4 regions of the Bradyrhizobium sp. CCBAU 21365 genome follow, and region 3 is predicted to be linked to each of the others. Evidence: riboswitches for the same ligand, from Rfam matches in the RefSeq annotation. Region 3 holds a riboswitch; each other region holds the start of a gene.
What was found. Region 3 has a riboswitch for cobalamin ahead of XI02_RS10310 (ribonucleoside-diphosphate reductase subunit alpha). Riboswitches for the same ligand answer to the same signal wherever they lie in the genome.
Positions count from the first base shown of each region.

Region 1: it holds a riboswitch for cobalamin, as region 3 does, so the genes downstream of both, metE (5-methyltetrahydropteroyltriglutamate--homocysteine S-methyltransferase) here and XI02_RS10310 (ribonucleoside-diphosphate reductase subunit alpha) in region 3, are expected to answer to the same signal.
Region 2: it holds a riboswitch for cobalamin, as region 3 does, so the genes downstream of both, XI02_RS41010 (TonB-dependent siderophore receptor) here and XI02_RS10310 (ribonucleoside-diphosphate reductase subunit alpha) in region 3, are expected to answer to the same signal.
Region 4: it holds a riboswitch for cobalamin, as region 3 does, so the genes downstream of both, XI02_RS16995 (DUF1636 domain-containing protein) here and XI02_RS10310 (ribonucleoside-diphosphate reductase subunit alpha) in region 3, are expected to answer to the same signal.

Region 1 is NZ_CP030036.1:2,641,500-2,646,222, forward strand. Features, by position in the region: gene XI02_RS12120 (hypothetical protein) at 3-851, opposite strand; cobalamin riboswitch at 2,200-2,403, shown strand; gene metE (5-methyltetrahydropteroyltriglutamate--homocysteine S-methyltransferase) at 2,505-4,723, shown strand, end outside.
Region 2 is NZ_CP030036.1:8,671,481-8,676,203, forward strand. Features, by position in the region: gene XI02_RS41005 (PepSY domain-containing protein) at 1-441, opposite strand, end outside; gene XI02_RS41010 (TonB-dependent siderophore receptor) at 444-2,726, opposite strand; cobalamin riboswitch at 2,832-3,028, opposite strand; gene XI02_RS41015 (GTP-binding protein) at 3,466-4,389, opposite strand; gene XI02_RS41020 (amidohydrolase family protein) at 4,391-4,723, opposite strand, start outside.
Region 3 is NZ_CP030036.1:2,186,989-2,191,711, reverse strand. Features, by position in the region: gene XI02_RS10315 (ribonucleotide-diphosphate reductase subunit beta) at 1-925, opposite strand, end outside; gene XI02_RS10310 (ribonucleoside-diphosphate reductase subunit alpha) at 916-2,745, opposite strand; cobalamin riboswitch at 2,956-3,172, opposite strand; gene XI02_RS10305 (hypothetical protein) at 3,574-4,506, opposite strand.
Region 4 is NZ_CP030036.1:3,738,647-3,743,369, forward strand. Features, by position in the region: gene cobD (threonine-phosphate decarboxylase CobD) at 1-553, shown strand, start outside; gene XI02_RS16985 (cobyric acid synthase) at 550-1,998, opposite strand; gene cobO (cob(I)yrinic acid a,c-diamide adenosyltransferase) at 2,010-2,663, opposite strand; cobalamin riboswitch at 2,700-2,915, shown strand; gene XI02_RS16995 (DUF1636 domain-containing protein) at 3,008-3,382, shown strand; gene cobW (cobalamin biosynthesis protein CobW) at 3,379-4,413, shown strand; gene cobN (cobaltochelatase subunit CobN) at 4,413-4,723, shown strand, end outside.

The sequences.
Region 1 (4,723 bases), 450 kb from region 3:
CGTCAAGGAGCTGCGCCGCGATCTTGCTTTGTGTGACCATTGGCCGAGGCCTTTCGCGCCCTCTCTATTGCTTCCCGTTCACTTGGCTCTATCCGATCGAACCAGGAGCCTGGAGGATAGGCCGCGATACGCTTAGCGAAGGAAGATTGCGGCTCCCAATCTTGTCCCTCGCTCTTCTCGAAAGTGATGACGCCGTTGTGGGTAAAATAATGGGGGCCTGGGATGTTACAGTTCACCAAAAGCAGAACGCGCCACAGATCGCCCTTCTCGGTCGGCTTGGCATTGGGTTTCGACACGTAATCCACTACAACGGGTTCAATGATATGGCAGCGGCCGTGCCGCAGAAGATTGCCGAGCTTGCCTTGCGCAGTCGTCACGAAGTTGAAGTTGGCCGGATCATGCAGAAAGTGAAGATTCGCGTCCCTTTCGCCATCTGTAACCTCACTGGCGATCAACGAGAGCGCCAAGGCGCGCCAGCCCAATTCAATCGGCTTTGCATATGTCGATGCAAGTTTAATCGTCCCGTCAGTCGCGATCTTCCAAGTGATAGCGTACTGTTCGTCTGATCTGTTGTCCGGGTGCCTGGTCCATGAAAAATAAACGTACTCTGTTCGGTCAATTCCTTCAGCGACTCCCCACGATCGAGGCACAAAGTGAGCCACCTTCGAGACCTTGGAAATGATTTGTTCTATAGTCTCACCATCTTGCGCTCGCCACGTTGACTTGACCCTTTCGACAAGCGTGTGGTCGTTGGCGCGAACATTGTTGCTCGTCGCCGCCAGCCCGGCCAGGCAGATCAGCGACCGAGCGATACAGAACCAAAGCACGCGCTTTCCAGACTTTTTCTTCATTGCTTCCGGCTCATCTGGTTATCATCCACACGTCAATCCAAAGCGGCACGTCTTCCTCAGCGTGCTTTGCGCAGATCGCAAGAAGTTAGCGGCAACGTGACGCAGGCGCCTGCCGATGTCCCGCGCGAGCAGGCGCCGTCCCTCGATGTCACGCGCCGCTAACTTCAGTGGTCAGCCAAAGCCTCAATTTGCAATGCTGGACCTGCCCAGGAGGAGAAGCCTGGACATGATGAGGACTTGCATTGTTCGTGCCAGGCAATAACCGGCAGTTCGCGGCAGATTTGTGCTGTCTTTGTCGACTTACCGACCTACGCACGTTCTAATGTTACCATTCAGCCTATTCGCCACGACTTCCGTGAATGATTCTTGTCACGCACTGAATCTTCGACAGCGGGCGAATGCCTCGCTGCCAGAGTCTTGACGACAATTGGGAGCAGGTATGCCGCCATCGATCCGTGTGATCCGGGGGCGTTGCCGCTACTACGAATGTCGAGGGCGCCCCAGCCTGTTGTGCTTGGCACTTTGCGGCCTACACCAACGCGGAGCCGCCCTTCAGCGGCGGGCGATTTGGAATCGATGTTAAGGAACTTCACGGATCAAGCAGGGGACGAGACGTGGCATTCTCCGCTCGCGCAACGTTAGGGGCCGTCGTCTACCTGCTCGTCATTGCAGTCAACATTCAAGGAGCTGCGCTTCCACGCAGCCGTGTCGACCGGCAAGAGGGAAGCCTCAGGTCTTGCTAGCTTCGGCTCGAACTACTCAACACTTCCGAGAGCATCTGTCTGACGGGGCGGCTCATAAAAGGCCTTGCCATCCAGCCGAACAGACCGACAGTAAAGACGGCAGCAGCAAAGACGCCGAGGGCGCTCCAAACAGCCATTTTCATTGCGAGGGTCTCTTTTGGTTGTGGTGATTCAATATGCTTGCTTTGGCCAGTATCACCAAAACGTCGGCGTGACGCCTACCAGGATTGGCTGGTCGCACATCGACACGTCCGCTGAGCACGCTGCTGGATTAAGCGAATACCTCTTGCGCGTATTCGCCACTGATCCATGGTTATTAATGGAGAAGGGAGGGCGCATCGAAGCGTGCTCGATGAATCGTTCAAAAGCCGGGCCGCATGACAAGCGTCTTGCGCGGCGCCGTGAGCTTCTTCGTGCTGGGCGCATTCGTCTCGTGCACAGATCTGACCCGCCGCCCGACGCCAATGCGTCTCCGAGATGGTCATTCCGATATCCTATGACTGGAGATGGCTTCTACGTCGCGATCAAGCGTGGCCTCGGAGGAGCATTCGCGTAAGAGAGGTCGCAGCACCAATTTGAGAGGTTGACGGCCGAGTTCTCTTGCCGATAATCCAAGTCGTCGAGGTTCTCCGGTTTCCGTTTGATCCGGAGCTAAGAGGGAAGCCGGTGCCAATGCCGGCGCTGCCCCCGCAACTGTGAGCGGTGAGCCACTGTCCAACAAAGTCACTGAAGCCCGCGCGGCTTCGGGAAGGCCGGACGGCGGCAATGACCCGCGAGCCAGGAGACCTGCCCCGACAAAATATTCATCCACGGGCGGGGTGTCCCGGTGGTGCGCCAAGCAGCCGTCGCTCGGGCGACTTCTCCTGCCTGCGTCCGCCATGGCCTTTGCCCCCAACATGGGGTTAGCGCTATGTCTCTTCTCTCCCTTCCGGTTGCCACGCTCGGAACGCCGCGCATCGGTCCAAGACGCGAGCTCAAAGTCGCACTCGAAGGCTATTGGGCCGGAAGAATTAGTGAACAGCAGTTGCTTGAGGACGCAGCCGGCCTACGTGCCGCGAACTGGGCGCGCCAGAAGTCCCTCGGTGTCACCGTGATTCCGTCGAACGACTTCTCGTTGTACGATCAGGTGCTCGACACCAGTGTCATGGTCGGCGCCATCCCGGAAGTCTACGCCTCGAAAGCCGAGCCCGTTTCCCTCAAGACGTATTTCGCCATGGCACGCGGTTCACAATACGACGGCCGGGGTGCGAGTTGCGGCCACGGATCTCGCGGCGATGGCGCACCCGCGCAGGAGATGACCAAGTGGTTCGACACCAACTACCATTACATGGTCCCGGAATTTCATCGCGGACAGACTTTCAGGCTGTCCTCTCGCAAGCCTATCGACGAGTATGAGGAAGCCAAGGCCCTTGGCTTTCAGACTCGCCCTGTCCTGATCGGCCCGGTCACATTCCTAAAGCTAGGCAAGAGTGCTGATCCTGCGTTCCAGCCACTGTCACTCCTGGATGACCTGATACAGGTCTATATCGAGGTTCTGCAGGAATTGGCCAAACGCGGGGCAAATTGGGTTCAGTTCGACGAGCCCTGCTTGGTTCTTGATCTGGATGAGGAATCAAGACAATCCTTGCTACATGCCTATGACCGGCTCGCCAAGGAAGGGCCGGCCATCAAGATCATGGTCGCCAGCTATTTCGGTGGCCTCGGCGACAATCTTCCCACCGCCTTGCGCCTACCTGTCGCCGGGCTGCACGTCGACCTGGTTCGGGCGCCAGCGTTATTGGACCAGATCATTACCGCCAAGCGAAGTGATCTCGTCGTGTCACTCGGCGCGATAGACGGCCGCAATGTGTGGCGGACGAATTTGTCGGCACTGCGCCAACGGCTCGATCCCGCTATCGCGAAGCTGGGCAAAGATCGCATACAAATCGCTCCATCCTGTTCGCTGCTTCACGTGCCGGTCGATGTTGAACTCGAGACGGAGCTCGCTTCAGACATCAAGGGTTGGCTAGCATTCTCCGTTCAGAAGATTCGCGAGCTTGCGACCTTGGCGCGCGCTCTTGCAGGCGATCAGGATGTTGCTGGCGCTCTTGCGCAGTCGGAGCGCGTCACCACCGATCGTGGGACTTCGCCAAAGATCCGAGATGCCGATGTCGCCATCCGGATGAGAGCGATCAACCAGGCCACGCGCCGGCGCGCCAGTCCATTTGCCAGCCGTGCCGAGATCCAGCGCAAGCGCTTCAAACTACCGGCGTTTCCGACAACGACGATCGGATCGTTTCCGCAGACTGCAGAGGTTCGTAATGCCCGCGCAGCGCACGCGCGAGGCACGATGAACGACGGACAATACGACGAGTTCCTCAAGGAAGAGACTGCGCGTGCCGTACGTTGGCAGGAGGACATTGGCCTCGACGTGCTTGTGCACGGCGAGTTTGAGCGCAATGACATGGTGCAGTACTTCGGCGAACAACTCGCCGGCTTCGCATTTACCAAAAATGGCTGGGTACAATCCTATGGCTCGCGCTGTGTCCGGCCGCCGATCTTGTTTGGCGATGTCTCACGGCCGAAGCCGATCACCGTGGGGTGGTGGCGGTACGCGCAATCGCTAACCAAGAAGCCGATGAAGGCGATGTTGACCGGACCAGTGACGATCTTGAACTGGTCGTTTGTTCGCGATGATATTCCCCGAGCCGAGGTCTGTCGTCAAATTGCGCTCGCGATCCGAGACGAAGTCGGCGATCTCGAAAATGCTGGTGCAGCCATGATCCAGATCGACGAGGCTGCGCTGCGCGAAGGATTGCCGCCGCGCCGATCGGAGTGGACGGCTTATCTCGAGTGGGCCGGGGATTGCTTCCGCATCTGCTCATCGGGCGTCGCCGATCAAACCCAGATCCATACCCACATGTGCTACTCGGAATTCAACGACATCATCGATGCGATTGCTGCAATGGACGCGGATGTCATCTCGATCGAGACTTCGCGGTCGAAAATGGAGCTGCTCGACGCGTTTCGGAACTACAAATATCCAAATCAAATCGGGCCGGGTGTGTACGATATCCATTCTCCGCGCGTGCCCGAGTCGAGCGAGATGAAAGAGCTCGTGGCTTTGGCTCGAAAGCGGCTGCAGGATTC
Region 2 (4,723 bases), 3.0 Mb from region 3:
CGACCATTGGTCGCGCGTCACTGTTTCGATCAAGCGTGGCTGCACCGCGTGCGGATGATGGCGTGCGATGGCCAGCGCCTGGTCCGGCATGATGCGGTCGATCACGCTGCCGTCGATCGCCGAAATCGTGATCACCTCTCCCTGCCAGCCGGTCACCCGATAGACGGGCGTGTCGTCCATCATCGAAAGCCGCAAGTCGCGCGGATAACGCTCCACGCCCGCGATCGCCATCGCGCGATCGGGTGCGAGCTGCACCTTGTTCCAGGGCATGACAGGGAGCGCGGCGAGACGCTCGCTGTCGGTGAGGCGCGGAAAGGCCACGTACATCATGACGAGGCCGGAGATGAACCACATCGCGAACAGGAGACACGTCGCAATGCCGATCCAGCGATGGACGATATAGAGCCACCGCCGCCCGCGCCGGATCAGAGCGTTGCGCATGGTCAGAACTTCACGTTGACGGACAATTCGGCGGTGCGCGGCATGCCGAGCAGCCACTGCCCGGTGCCGTTCGAGGTCACCGCATAAACCTTGTCGAACAGATTGTAGAGGCGGAACGCGACCGTGGTGCGGTCATCCGGCTTCCATCTGATGCCGCCATTAACCACATTGTAGCCCGGCCGCAGCTGGGTGTTGGCAAGATCGGAGTACATCGCGCCGACGATCTGCACGCCGCCATAGACCGACCAGTCGGGTGCGAAATCCCAGGTCAACCAGACGTTCGCGACCTGCTGCGGCACGTTGACCGGGACATTGCCGTTGTAGCTGACGATCCTGCCGCCGACCACCTGGCTGTTGTTGTCGTATCTGGCGCGCAACAGCGCAAGATTGGCGTCGACGCGCCAGCCGTCGCTCAGCGCGAGCCCGATCGATCCTTCGACGCCGCGGGAGGATTGCTGGCCGATCTGCAATGCCAGGCCGCCGGTAGGATTGCCGGGATCGGGAATCGTGAGCCCGGTCTTGACGATCTCGTAGGCAGCCAGCGTCCACTCGCCGCGGCCGCCCCAGAACGACCGCTTGACCCCGATCTCGGTCTGCTTGCCGGTCGCAAGCTGGAAGGTTTTCTGCGAGACGGGCAGCGAGATCAGGTTGCTGACCGGATCGACGCCGACCGCATACTGACCATAGAACGCGAGGTTCTTGATCGGCTCGTAAACAAGGCCGGCGCGCCAACTGGTCCCCGACAGCGTCGTCTCGAAACTGTTTGCCGGCGTCTTGTAGTCGGTACGGTCGACCTCGGGGCGATCATACCTGACCCCGGTGACGAGCGACAATTGATCGGTCAGCGAGAGACGATCCTCGGCGAACAGCGCGTATTGATTGACGATCGCGTTGAAGCCCGGCGTCGTCGCCGTCGTCGTCGCGAAGAACGATCCCGGATCGAACACGTAGGGATTGACCGGCGACGCGCCGCCATAGGGCGAGTTGTTGGTGTGGGCGAAGTCGATCCGGTTGACGTCGAACCCGGCGACGAACTGGTTCGCAAGTCCGAACACGTGACCGCTGAAGGTCGTATCCATCCGGTTGCCGAGCTGCTTCTGGTCGTGGAAAATCTCGATATAGCTCGCGCGATCGATCAGCTGGGTCTTCGGATTCCAGGTGTAGTTCTCGATGTCGCGCCAGTGCCGCTCGCTGGTCAGGTAATACAACGTGTTGTTGACCTTGATGCCGTCGGCGACGTCCCACTCGGTCCTGAACTGGGTCCAGCTGTCCTGGTAGCGGATCGCGCTGTCCAATGCGTTGTAGTTCTTGAAGCGCAGCGCGTCCTGGATCGAGCCGTTGATCAGCGACGTGCCGAAATAGCGCGACGGACTGCGGTCGCCGTAGTCCTGCGACAGCGTGAAGGCGAGATTGTCCGACGCCTGCACCCGCACGGCAGCGGAGACCACGGCGTTCGAGGTCTTGTCGCGATCGACCCAGCCGTCCGACATGTTGCCGGTGGCGTTGACGCGGTACGACACATTGGGATTGATCGGACCGGTGCTGTCCACCGAGAGCCGCCGCGTCATGTTGCTGTCGAGCGAGACCTCGGCCTCGCTATGGGGCGTGCTCTGCGGCTTCTTCGGGATCACGTTGATGACGCCGCCGATCGCGCCCTCGCCGTACAGCACCGAGGCCGGGCCGCGCAGCACCTCAATGCGCTGCGTCGACCAGGTATCGTAGGGGAATGTCAGCGTGCCGGAGCCGATATAGAAGCGCGTGCCGTCATACAGCGTCATCACCGAGTTGCTGCCGGCAAAGCCGCGGGTGCTGAACGACAGGCCGCCATTGCCGGGCGCAGGCGTTGCGGTGAAGCCGGCCGCGTCCTGGGTGACGGCATCGAGCACGTCATGCTGGCCGCGCTCGGCGATGGTCCGCGCCGTGATGATCTCGACGCTGGCCGGCGTCTGCAGCGGCGTCAGATTGAGACGACTGCCGGTGCCGCCCTGCGTGGTGGCATTGAGCGTCGGCGATGCAGATCCCGATGCGCCTGACGCTGCGGCGCGCGGCATGTTACCGGCTGGTGCGGCCGTCGCGGGCCTCGGCCGTGGCCGCGCCGCAGCGGCCATGTCACGGCTGCGCGCCGCGGGCTTCGGCTTTGCGGTTACCGAAGGTGCAACCTCGATCGGATCGAGCCTGGTCGGCGGAGGTGCTTGTGCCGAGCCTTCGGCCGGCAGCAGCAGCGATGACAGGGAGCAGACGAGACCGAGGCGCCATTTGCGCGCAACGGGAAAGGACGGAGACATCAAACGACTCGCGGTAACGTGGCACGTCACCGCGAACGCGGACTGGCGCATTGCCGAAAAGGCAGTGCTCCGATCCCACCAGGACGCCCCCGCCCGATGTGCTCGCGTGTGACCACGACTGACGGCAGGTCTCCTGGCTCACGGGTCATCGCCTGTCGACGCCTTCCCGGGCCTGATAGCCCAGTGGCAAATTGACGAAAGGCTCGCCGTTTACAGTTGCGGGGACAGCTGCGGCATTGGGGTTACCCTCGCACCGCATTCCCTTTTGATCCCCGAAGGGAACCGTCGGCAAAAACGATAGGTGGTGCCGGCAAGGCTGTCAATTCGATGCGGTCGTCGCACACATGCTTTGCGGGATGATGCTGCGGCGATGACACAGCGGCATCTGCGGCGACGCGAAGACTTCCCTAGACCCGTCATCCTGAGGAGCCGCGAAGCGGCGTCTCGAAGGATCGACGGCCACCAGCCGGGCCGTGCATCCTTCGAGGCGCGCGGAGCCTGTCATCGGGCCGCGCTTTGCGCGAACCCGTTGGCGCTCCTCGAGATGACGGTGTGAGAATTGTAGGGAGCGGCCTCCCCAAGCTGTCGTCCTGGCGAAAGCCAGGACCCATAACCACCGAATTCGATTGAGAGTGCGATAGTCGCCTCAGCGTCGCACAACAACAAGCGGTTGGGGTAATGGGTCCTGGCTTTCGCCAGGACGACGCTGAATACATTCACATTCTCTCAGGATGACGGATTACTCGACGCAACCTTCCATGATCGCATCAATCTCCGCGCGCGAGAGCGCACCCATCTCGGCAATGAACACGATGCGCGTGCGCGGCACGCCGGGCGACGGCACGCCACCCGCAGCCAGGGTCGCGCGGCCGCCGGCGAGTTGAAACACCGTCAGCCGCCCGGGCTGCTCCACCGTTTCGAACAATCCCTTCGCCCGCGCCAGCTTCGGCGCCAGCCTGCCGATCGCCTGCTGCAAGCGCGGCAGCAGCACCGGCCGCTCCGAGGTCCAGCTCAGCGTCTCGAACCGATCGGACGCCGGCCGTCGCGGTGCGGTCTCGCGCGGCGCCGGCACATGATCGAGATCCGCCGGGAACAGCAGCGCGGCCGGCACCTCGCCATGCAAGGCATCGACCACCACGGCCGCCGGACGCACCGCGCGCACGGCGTCGCGGATCGCGACGCCCGCGGCGGCGTCAGTCAGATCGACCTTGCTCAGCGCCACCACGTCGGCCGCCCGCAGCTGCGAGCGCAGCAGCGCATCGTTCAGCATCGCCGCAGGCTGCGTCGCGTCGACCACGCAGAGCACCGTCTCCAGCGGCGCCTCCTTCCAGATCACGGGATCCATCAGGTTGCGCATGATGTCGGCGGGATCGGCGATCCCGCTGGTCTCGATCACGATGAATTCGGGACGCGGGTCACGCCGCAGCAGCGTCGCGAGCGTGCGCAGCAGGTCGCCCTCCAGCGTGCAGCAGATGCAGCCGTTGCTCAGGCTGACCACGCCGTCGCCGGCGCCCGCGATCAGCTCCGCGTCGATATTGATCGCACCGAAATCGTTGACCACGGCGGCGATACGCTTGCCGTGCGCATGCGCCAGCAGATGGTTGACGACCGTGGTCTTGCCCGCCCCGAGGAAGCCCGCGACCAGCAGGATCGGGACCGGCACCTCAGCCTCCGGTGACGGGCCGGCGCACCGGCCGGCCGGGACGCGCCGCGACATCGAGCACGCCATCGCTGATCAGCGGCTGGCCGCTGACCACGAGATGCCGCACGCCCTCCGCCGGACGATTCATCGCGGAGAAGGTCGCGCGGTCGCTCAGCGTCTCGAAGTCGAACACCACGACATCGGCGTCGGCGCCGGCCTGCAGCCTCCCCTTGGCCCGCATCGCCGGCGTGCTCGCCGACAGGATCTCGGCCGGGATCAGCGCGCATTTGCGGATGCCCTCGAGCAGCGACACTTTCTTGCGCTCGCGCACCCATTCGCGGATGAAGCGGGTGAA
Region 3 (4,723 bases):
CCTTGAGCTGGGTGAACCCGCCCTCCTTGGCTTCGAAGAAGCCGAAGACCGGGGCAATCCGCAACTGGGTCAGTCGCCAGTCGGCGACATAGCGGACGTAAGTGTGGATCTGCTCAGGCCTCATGCCCTCGATCTTGCCGAGGCCGAAGGCGAGGTCGACGAAATTCTCCTCCAGCTTCACCATGGTTTTGGCGACGTCGACGATATCGTCACGGACGGAGCGCGTCACCGCGCCGGTTTCTCGGTTCCATTCGTGAAACAGCTTGATAATGCCCTCACAATGCAGGCTCTCGTCGCGAACCGACCAGCTTACGATCTGTCCCATGCCGTTCATCTTGTTGTGGCGGGGGAAATTGAGCAGCATCGCGAAGCTCGCGAACAACGCCATGCCTTCGGTGAAGGCGCCGAACATCGCCAAGGTCCTGGCGACATCGGCTACTGTGTCGACGCCGAACTCGTGCATGTAGTCCGCCTTGGCACGCATCTCGGAATAGCCGCGAAATGCCTCGAACTCGGTCTTGGGCATGCCGAGCGTTTTGAGCAGCAGCGCATAGGCGTCGATGTGGACCGTCTCCATATTAGTGAAGGCCGCCATCATCATCTGGACGGTGAGCGGCTGGAAGATCGGGATGTAGCGCTTAAGATAGTTATCGCCGACTTCGATGTCCGATTGGGTGAAGAAACGGAAGATCTGAGTGAGCAGCGCGCGCTCACTGTCGGTAACGCGGTCCGATGCCCAATCCTTGAGGTCGGCACCAAGCGGCACCTCCTCGCCCATCCAATGGGTCTGCTGCTGGCGCTTCCAGAACTCGTAAGCCCAGGCGTAGCGATCGACGTCATAGCTGCCGGTCGAGTCGAGGAGGCCGACGCACCGTTTGCCGATCAGTGTGCGCGGATCGACGGATGAGAGATCGATCACTGACATGCGAGGCACTCCTCATAGTCAGTGTGCCGCTGCGGCTGCGGCGGCGCCGCGTTGTCGCCGTCAGCGATGTTGCCGGCGAACGCCGCGCGCGAGATCGATTTTGAACGGCAGTAGTAGAGGCTCTTCACCCCGCGCTTCCATGCCGTCCAATGCAGCATGTGAAGGTCCCACTTATCGACGTCGGCCGGCAGATAGAGGTTAATCGACTGGCTCTGGCAAATGAACGCGGCGCGGTCGGCGGCAAGCTCGACGATCCAGCGCTGGTCGATTTCGAAGGCGGTGCGAAAGACCGCTTTTTCGTGTTCCGACAGGGTGTCGAGATGGGCGACTGAACCCTCGTGCGCGATGATCGACTGCCAGGTCGCCGAAGTATCTGCGCCCTTGGCGGCCAGCAGCTTGGCGAGATGCGGATTACGCACCGAGATGGCACCGGACAAGGTCTTATGGGTGTAGATGTTGGCCGGGATCGGCTCGACGCAAGCGCTAGTCCCGCCGCAGATGATGCTGATCGAGGCGGTTGGCGCGATCGCGATCTTATGGCTGAAGCGCGCCATCACACCGCGTTCCAGTGCATCCGGGCACGGCCCACGCTCGCGCGCGAGCGTCACGGATGCCGCGTCGGCATCGCGACGGATTTTCCGGAACATGTTCAGATTGAACGACTTGGCCACGACACTTTCCATCGGAATGCCCTTGGCCTGCAGGAACGAATGGAAGCCCATGACGCCGAGGCCGACGGAGCGCTCACGCAAGGCGGCGTAGCGGGCACGCTTCATGCCGTCCGGCGCCACCGTGATGAAGTGGGTCAGCACGTTGTCGAGGAAGCGCATGACGTCCTCGATGAAGCCTGGCTTCTCATTCCACTGATCCCAGGTCTCGAGGTTGAGCGACGACAGGCAGCACACCGCGGTGCGCTCCTCGCCGCGATGATCGATGCCGGTCGGCAGGGTAATTTCGCTGCACAGGTTGGAGGTAGAGACCTTGAGGCCGAGCTCGCGCTGGTGCTTGGGGAGCGACCGGTTCACGGTGTCAATAAACAACAAGTAAGGCTCGCCGGTCTGCAGCCGGTTCTCCAGGATGCGTTGCCACAGTTGGCGGGCGTCGATCTCGCGGATGACATCGTTGGTCCTCGGGCTGCGCAGAGCGAACGCGGTGCCGGCGCCCACGGCACGCATGAACGCGTCGGTAACGTTGATCCCGTGGTGCAGGTTGAGACTCTTGCGGTTGAAGTCGCCGGACGCCTTGCGAATCTCGAGGAACTCCTCGATCTCGGGATGGTGGATATCGAGATAGACCGCCGCAGAGCCGCGCCGCAACGAGCCCTGGCTGATCGCCAATGTCAGGCCGTCCATGACGTGGATGAACGGGATGATACCCGAGGTAACGCCGCCCTTCACCTTCTCGCCGATCGAGCGAACGTTGCCCCAGTAGGTGCCGATGCCGCCGCCGTTAGAGGCAAGCCAGACATTCTCGTTCCAGGTGCCGACGATGCCTTCGAGCGAGTCCGACACCGAGTTAAGGAAGCATGAGATCGGCAGACCGCGCGTGGTGCCGCCGTTGGACAGCACCGGTGTGGCCGGCATGAACCACAGCCGAGACATCGCATCATAGAGACGTTGGGCATGCGCAACATCATCCGCGAAGGCGCAAGACACCCGCGCGAACATGTCCTGGAGCAATTCGCCGGCGAGCAGGTAACGGTCGGTCACCGTCAGCTTGCCGAACGGCGTCAACAGGTCGTCGCGCGTCCGATCGAGCTTGAGATCGGCCCGCCTTGGCGATGGAGCAAGGGGGCGCGGCAGCGGAGCCGGCGATGGCAAGACAAGACCCGACTCAGGCGGGGTAGGCCTTGCCTGCGCTGGGCGCGGCTGCACATGCGGCGGCTCAATGAGATGACCCTGCTGATCGAAATTGTAAGACGGCGACATCGGCAACCCCGCGATGTTGGGCGCGGGCCGGCGCGGACGACTTGCGAGGAATCCGGGCAAATGTCCCCGGCTGCAAGCGACCCACCGGGACACCCCGCCCGAGGACTTTCATTCGGTCGCGGCAGGTCTCCTGGCTCGCGGGTCACTGCGGCCATCGGCCTTCCCGGCGCTGTGTCGCGCCAGTGACCATGATGACAACCGCTCGCCGCTTACAGTTGCGGGGGCAGCCCCGGAGTTGCCGTTTTGGCGCACCGGGTTCCCTCTTAGCTTCCACCCTACAAGATGTGGGGAACGGAAGACCGTGACTGACTATAGATAGGTCTACGCGCCGGGATTCGTCAATTGGAGAGATCAAGATTTAGAAGGCAAAAACATACCGACCGCCCGGACCACTCTATCGCCGCTGTCACTTCTTGCTGCAGAGATGCCTTGGGCTGCCTTTCAGTTTCCGTTAAGCTTGCGCATAGTCGAGGAAATTCTGACCCACGTGTCGCATTGATGCGATCTATGAAACCGCGCGTCAGCAGAGAGGGAATTCGGCAAGGCGCTCTCCGATCTGAATCGCAGCGCTCGCCGCGACAAATGGCATCTGGACGAATCGTTATCCATCGTCGGCGAACAACATTGGCCCTGGCGCGCCTTCGACCAGAATGGCCTTGTTTTTCGACGTCTTGATCCAGCGCCGAAGAGACTCGCGCGCTGCACAGTGGTCCTTAACTGTCAGGGCTCCAGCGCAACGTGCAAGCCCTCGTTGCTTTCAACATGAACGTAACGGGGTCCAATCGGCCGTCCCCTGCCGCTGGCGACGGTGACAACGTCTTCCAGAGGCGTGGCCCGCGCATCCGCCTCTGGGCGAGACAAGATCAGATCCGCATGCAACAGCCCTTCTGATTCGAGGCCGGTCGCATCCACGCCAAGGGCCGCCAAGCTGGCCAAACAACTTTCAAACTCTTCAGCATCGCGAAAGCGACGCTGGATAAACGTCGCGCCGGTAAGACGTTCTGTCACAAGACCACGCTTTGCAAACGCTTCGGCCAACGATTCAAATGGGAACATTCGTAGCACAAAGGAGATGATCCATGGTTGCTTCTCTGTCGCATCGAGAATCTCGCTGAACGTCTTCTCGGTAACGTAGCCGATGCATCCGGTTGACATGATAACATCCACGGAGCGGAGAATGCGCGCGCTATCCGTCGATAGCGCCTCCTTTTCAAGGTCAGCGACGATGCCCTGCTCCAAGAGGCCAACACTCTTTGCATAGCTGATCGCCTGTACCGACACGTCGAGGCCGATAAAGCGCGCCAACCCGACATCAGGCCAGGCTGCATAAAAATTGCGATCGAGACTCACCAGTGTTTCAGAACTGATCGCCCTCATCTCACGCCGGGCGTAGCGGTGACGCAAGCCCCCGAAGGTCAGCGGAAAGCGATGCACTGCTGCGTTGATGCCGTATGAACATCCAACGTCGAGCACGACGGGCTTAAGGCCGGTTGCCGAAGCTTTCGCTGCCAGGATTTGGCGCACAACCGGCTCAGCCACGTCCGGAATCATATAATCTAGGTCTCCGAGGATCGAGAAATATGCCCTCGGATCATCAGAAGCATAAATATTATGGAATATAGCTTTAGACCGATTAATACGCGAAAAATCCATCCGCAACACAGTTCCTCCCATCTCATTTGCAAGCGAGTCGACGACAGTGCCTTCGTACTCGCCCGCACTTTGGTATACAGGTCGGTCTTACACCCGCCGATGCGACAGCAGAAGCGGCAAGCGGACAAGAGCATCCGCCTGCGTAAGATTTTCATGAAACTGGTCCCGCACCGATGAACAGCCGCTGGAGATACATTCGGCCGAGTTGAGAGCGGGT
Region 4 (4,723 bases), 1.6 Mb from region 3:
ACGACGCCACGACCGGCAGGAGTTGCTGGCGCTGTTGCCGCGCGTTGGCCGGCTCGTCATCGACGAGAGTTTTGTGGACGCCGTTCCTGACCTGTCTCTTGCACCGGAAGCAGGACGCGCCGGGCTCCTGATCCTGCGCTCATTCGGCAAGTTTTACGGACTTGCCGGCTTGCGGCTCGGCTTCGCTGTCGGCAGCGAGGCAGACATCGCCGCGCTTGCCGCGATGGCGGGCCCATGGCCGGTTTCGGGCGCCGCGATTGCGATCGGACGGCGCGCGTTGCTCGATCGCGACTGGGCCAAGGCCACGGCCGCGCGGCTCGCGGACGACTGCGTCAGGCTCGACGCGGCGGCGCGATCGCAGGGCTGGACGCTGCTCGGCGGCACGCTGTTGTTCCGGCTCTACGAGACCGGCGATGCGTTGGCCGCGCAGGCGAAGCTTGCGCGTGCACAGATCTGGTCGCGGGTTTTCCAGCAGAAACCGGGATGGCTGCGCCTCGGCTTGCCGGGCAGCGAGGCCGAATGGTCTCGTCTTTCCGCCGTGCTGCCCGTTTAACGCACCAGCGCGAGCAGGCCGTCGACATCGAGATGGGTCTCGATGTGCTTGGCAAGCGCATCGAGTGCGGTCTCGACCCTGGCGCCGTAGGGCTGATCAGCCGCCGCGATGTCGAGTTGCGCGAGGAAAGCCTTGCGAAATTCGTCCGAGGCGAACAGGCCGTGCAGATAGCTGCCGTGAACGCGCCCGTTGGCAGAAACCGCGCCCTCAGCCGTACCGTCGAGTGATGCAAAAGGCCGCGCGCGATCGGGGCCATCGGTGCGGCCGATATGGATCTCGTAGGCGCTGATCGGCTGGCTGGTCGCGGCATGCACCGCGCTGACGCGCGTCAGCGTCTTCTGTTCGGTCATGGTGGTCGTGACATCGAGCAGCCCGAGACCGCGCGTTTCGCCGGCAGGACCTTCGATCCCATCGGGATCGGCGACGCTGTGTCCGAGCATCTGGTAGCCGCCGCACAGGCCGAGGACATGGCCGCCGCGGCGATGATGCGCCAGGAGGTCGATGTCCCAGCCCTGCGCGCGCAGGAAGGCGAGATCGCCGCGGGTCGATTTCGAGCCGGGCAGGATGACGAGCTTCGCATCACCCGGGATGGCTTCGCCTGGACGTACCATCACGAGATCGACGCCGGGCTCGAGCTTCAGCGGATCGAGGTCGTCGAAATTGGCGATCCGCGACAGCGCCAGGAACGCGATCTTGCACTGACCGGGCTTGCGTGCCTCGCCGAGCCCGAGCGCATCTTCGGCCGGAAGTTCGCCGGCACGGACGAACCAGGGCAGCACGCCAAAGCCGCGCCAGGCGGTGCGGGCTTCGATCAGGCGGTAGCCGTCGTCGAACAATGTCGGATCGCCGCGGAATTTGTTGATGACAAAGCCCTGGATCATCGCGGCATCATCAGGATCGATCACCGTCTTGATGCCGACGAGCTGCGCGATCACGCCGCCGCGGTCGATGTCGCCGACCAGCACCACCGGCACGTCGGCCCGGCGTGCAAAGCCCATATTGGCGATGTCGGCTTTGCGTAAGTTGACCTCGGCGGGGCTGCCGGCGCCCTCCACCAGCACCAGATCGGCGCGCTGCTTCAGGCGCGCAAAACTCTCCAGCACCGCGCCCATCAGCGACGGTTTCATGCCGGCATATTCGCGCGCGCGTGCGGTGGCGATCCGTTTGCCGTGCACGATGATCTGGGCGCCGACATCGCTCTCGGGCTTGAGCAGCACCGGGTTCATGTCGGTGTGCGGCTCGACGCCGGCGGCAAGCGCCTGCACGGCCTGCGCGCGGCCGATCTCGCCGCCGTCGACGGTCACGGCCGCATTGTTCGACATGTTCTGCGGCTTGAACGGCAGCACGCGCAGGCCGCGCCGTCTGGCCGCGCGCGCAAGGCCGGCGACGATGAGCGATTTGCCCACGTCCGAGCCGGCTCCCTGGATCATCAATGCGCGCGCCATGGTGCTGTCTGTCAGAACTCGACGCCTGGCTGGGCCTTGATGCCGGAGCGGAACGGATGCTTCACCAGCGTCATCTCGGTGACGAGATCGGCGATCTCGATCAGTTCGTCCTTGGCGTTGCGCCCGGTGAGCACGACATGGGTCATCGGCGGCTTCGACGTCGTCAGGAAGTCGACGACATCGGCGATCGCGAGATAATCGTAGCGTAGCGCGATGTTGATCTCGTCGAGCACGACCATGCGCAGGCTCGGGTCTGCGATCAGCTGCTTGGCCTTCTCCCAGCCCGCTTGCGCTGCCGCGATGTCGCGGGCGCGATCCTGCGTCTCCCAGGTAAAGCCTTCGCCCATCGCGTGAAACTGACAGAGATCGCCGAAATGCCCGGTAAGCAGGCGGCGCTCGCCGGTATCCCAGGCGCCCTTGATGAACTGCACCACGGCGCAGGGAAAGCCGTGCGCCACACAGCGCACGATCATGCCGAAGGCGGAGGAGGATTTTCCTTTGCCGGCGCCGGTATGGACGATGATCAGACCCTTTTCGCCGCTCTTGGTCGCCATGATGCGGTCGCGGGCGGCCTTCTTTTTCGCCATCTTGTCCGCGTGGCGCGCATCCAGCGAAGAATCGGTGCCGATGGCGCCGTCCGCAGCGTCGTTTCCATCTGAAGTCATTACGTTCCTTCGGCTTGACAAGTGCGAGGCTTGGACGAATGGTGGTCCTGCGTTGGTTCCTGTCCTACGACAGGCGAAGAGGGAATGCGATAGGGCGATGACCGCAAGGTTCGCCCGAAGCGCAGCCGCCCCCGCGACCGTGACCGGAGAGATGCCCAAGCCACTGATTCCATATGGAGTCGGGAAGGCGGGCATCGAAGGGTAAAACCTGCTCCGCAAGCCGGGAGACCTGCCAACGCAGCATGTTGTGAGACCGGCGGACGGGGTGTTCCGCGACGGGGAACGAACCTGTCCAAAATCGGTTCGTGTGCCTCATCGCTCCCGCCGTCAATCCAGGAAGGGCGATGAGCGTTACACTCCATGTCTGCATCACCTGCCGCGCCGGCCAGACGCCGGCGGAAGGTGAGCTCGCGCCCGGTGCGCGCCTGCATGCCGCGCTCGTCGAGGCCGGCGTGCCCGATGACGTCAATCTGGTTCCCGTCGCATGCCTGTCGGCCTGCAGCCAGGGTTGCTCGGTCGCGCTCAGCGCGCCGGGGCGATGGTCCTATGTCTACGGCCGACTGTCCGCTGATAATGCCGCGGATGTGATCGCCGGTGCCTCCGCCTATGCGGCGGCGCCTGACGGCATCGTGCCGTGGCGCAGCCGTCCGGAGATCTTCCGCAAGCAATCGCTCGCCCGCATTCCACCTCTTCCCGTCGTGCCGGAGGCCGCAGAATGACCACGCTCGCCAAAATTCCGGTCACCGTCGTGACCGGCTTTCTCGGCTCCGGCAAGACGACGCTGATCCAGCATCTGATCCGCAATGCCAACGGCAAGAAACTCGCAGTGCTGGTCAACGAATTCGGCAGCGAAGGCGTCGATGGCGACATCCTGAAGTCGTGCGCCGACGCCAATTGCCCGGCCGAGAACATCGTCGAGCTCGCCAATGGCTGCATCTGCTGCACGGTCGCCGACGATTTCATCCCGGCGATGGAGCAGTTGCTGGCGCGGAACGTGAAGCCCGATCATATCGTGATCGAGACCTCGGGGCTCGCCCTGCCGAAGCCGCTGTTGAAAGCGTTCGACTGGCCGGAGATCCGCTCGCGGATCACGGTCGACGGCGTGATCGCGCTGGCCGATGCGGAGGCTGTCGCCGCCGGCCGGTTTGCGCCTGATCCGGCCGCGGTGGACGCGCAGCGCGCAGCGGACGACAATCTCGACCACGAGACGCCGCTGTCCGAAGTGTTCGAGGACCAGATTGCCTGCGCCGATCTCGTGCTGCTGACCAAGGCCGACCTTGCCGGGGCGGAGGGGATCAAGGCAGCGAAAGCGGTGATCGGGGCCGAGATGCCGCGCGAGGTGCCGATGCTGCCCGTCGTCGACGGCACGATCGACGCGCGCGTGATCCTCGGCCTCGAGGCGGCGGCGGAAAACGATCTCGCGGCGCGGCCGTCGCATCACGATGGCGAGGAGGAACACGAGCACGACGATTTCAATTCCGTCGTGATCGATCTTCCGGAAGTTTCGGATGTCGACGCGCTGGTCGCCTCGATCAAGGGACTGGCGCGTGAGCAGAACGTGCTGCGCGCCAAGGGCTACATCGCGGTCGAAGGCAAGCCGATGCGGCTGCTGGTGCAATCGGTCGGCGAACGGGTGCGGCATCAGTTCGACATGCCCTGGGGCGCACGGGCGCGGCAGTCGAAGCTCGTCGTGATCGGCGAACATGCGGACATCGATGAAGCCGCGATCAGGGCACGGCTTGGTGTCTGATGCACGTCGTCTTCCGCGAGAGCCGCGGCCTTGAGGAGACCGCGACGCCTAGGGACCTCGGCCAGGATCCGGCCGATCTCGTGGTGTTGTCGTTTTCCGACAGCGATCTTGCTGCCTTCGCGGCCGGCTGGCGGCGCGGCCGCGCTGCGTTGCCGTCGCTGCGGCTCGCCAATCTCGCGGAGCTGCGCCATCCGCTGTCGGTCGATACCTATATCGAGCGGACGCTCTCGCACGCCCGCGGCATTTTGGTGCGGCTGATCGGCGGCGAGCCCTATTGGTCATACGGGCTGGCTGCGGTGCATCGGCTGGC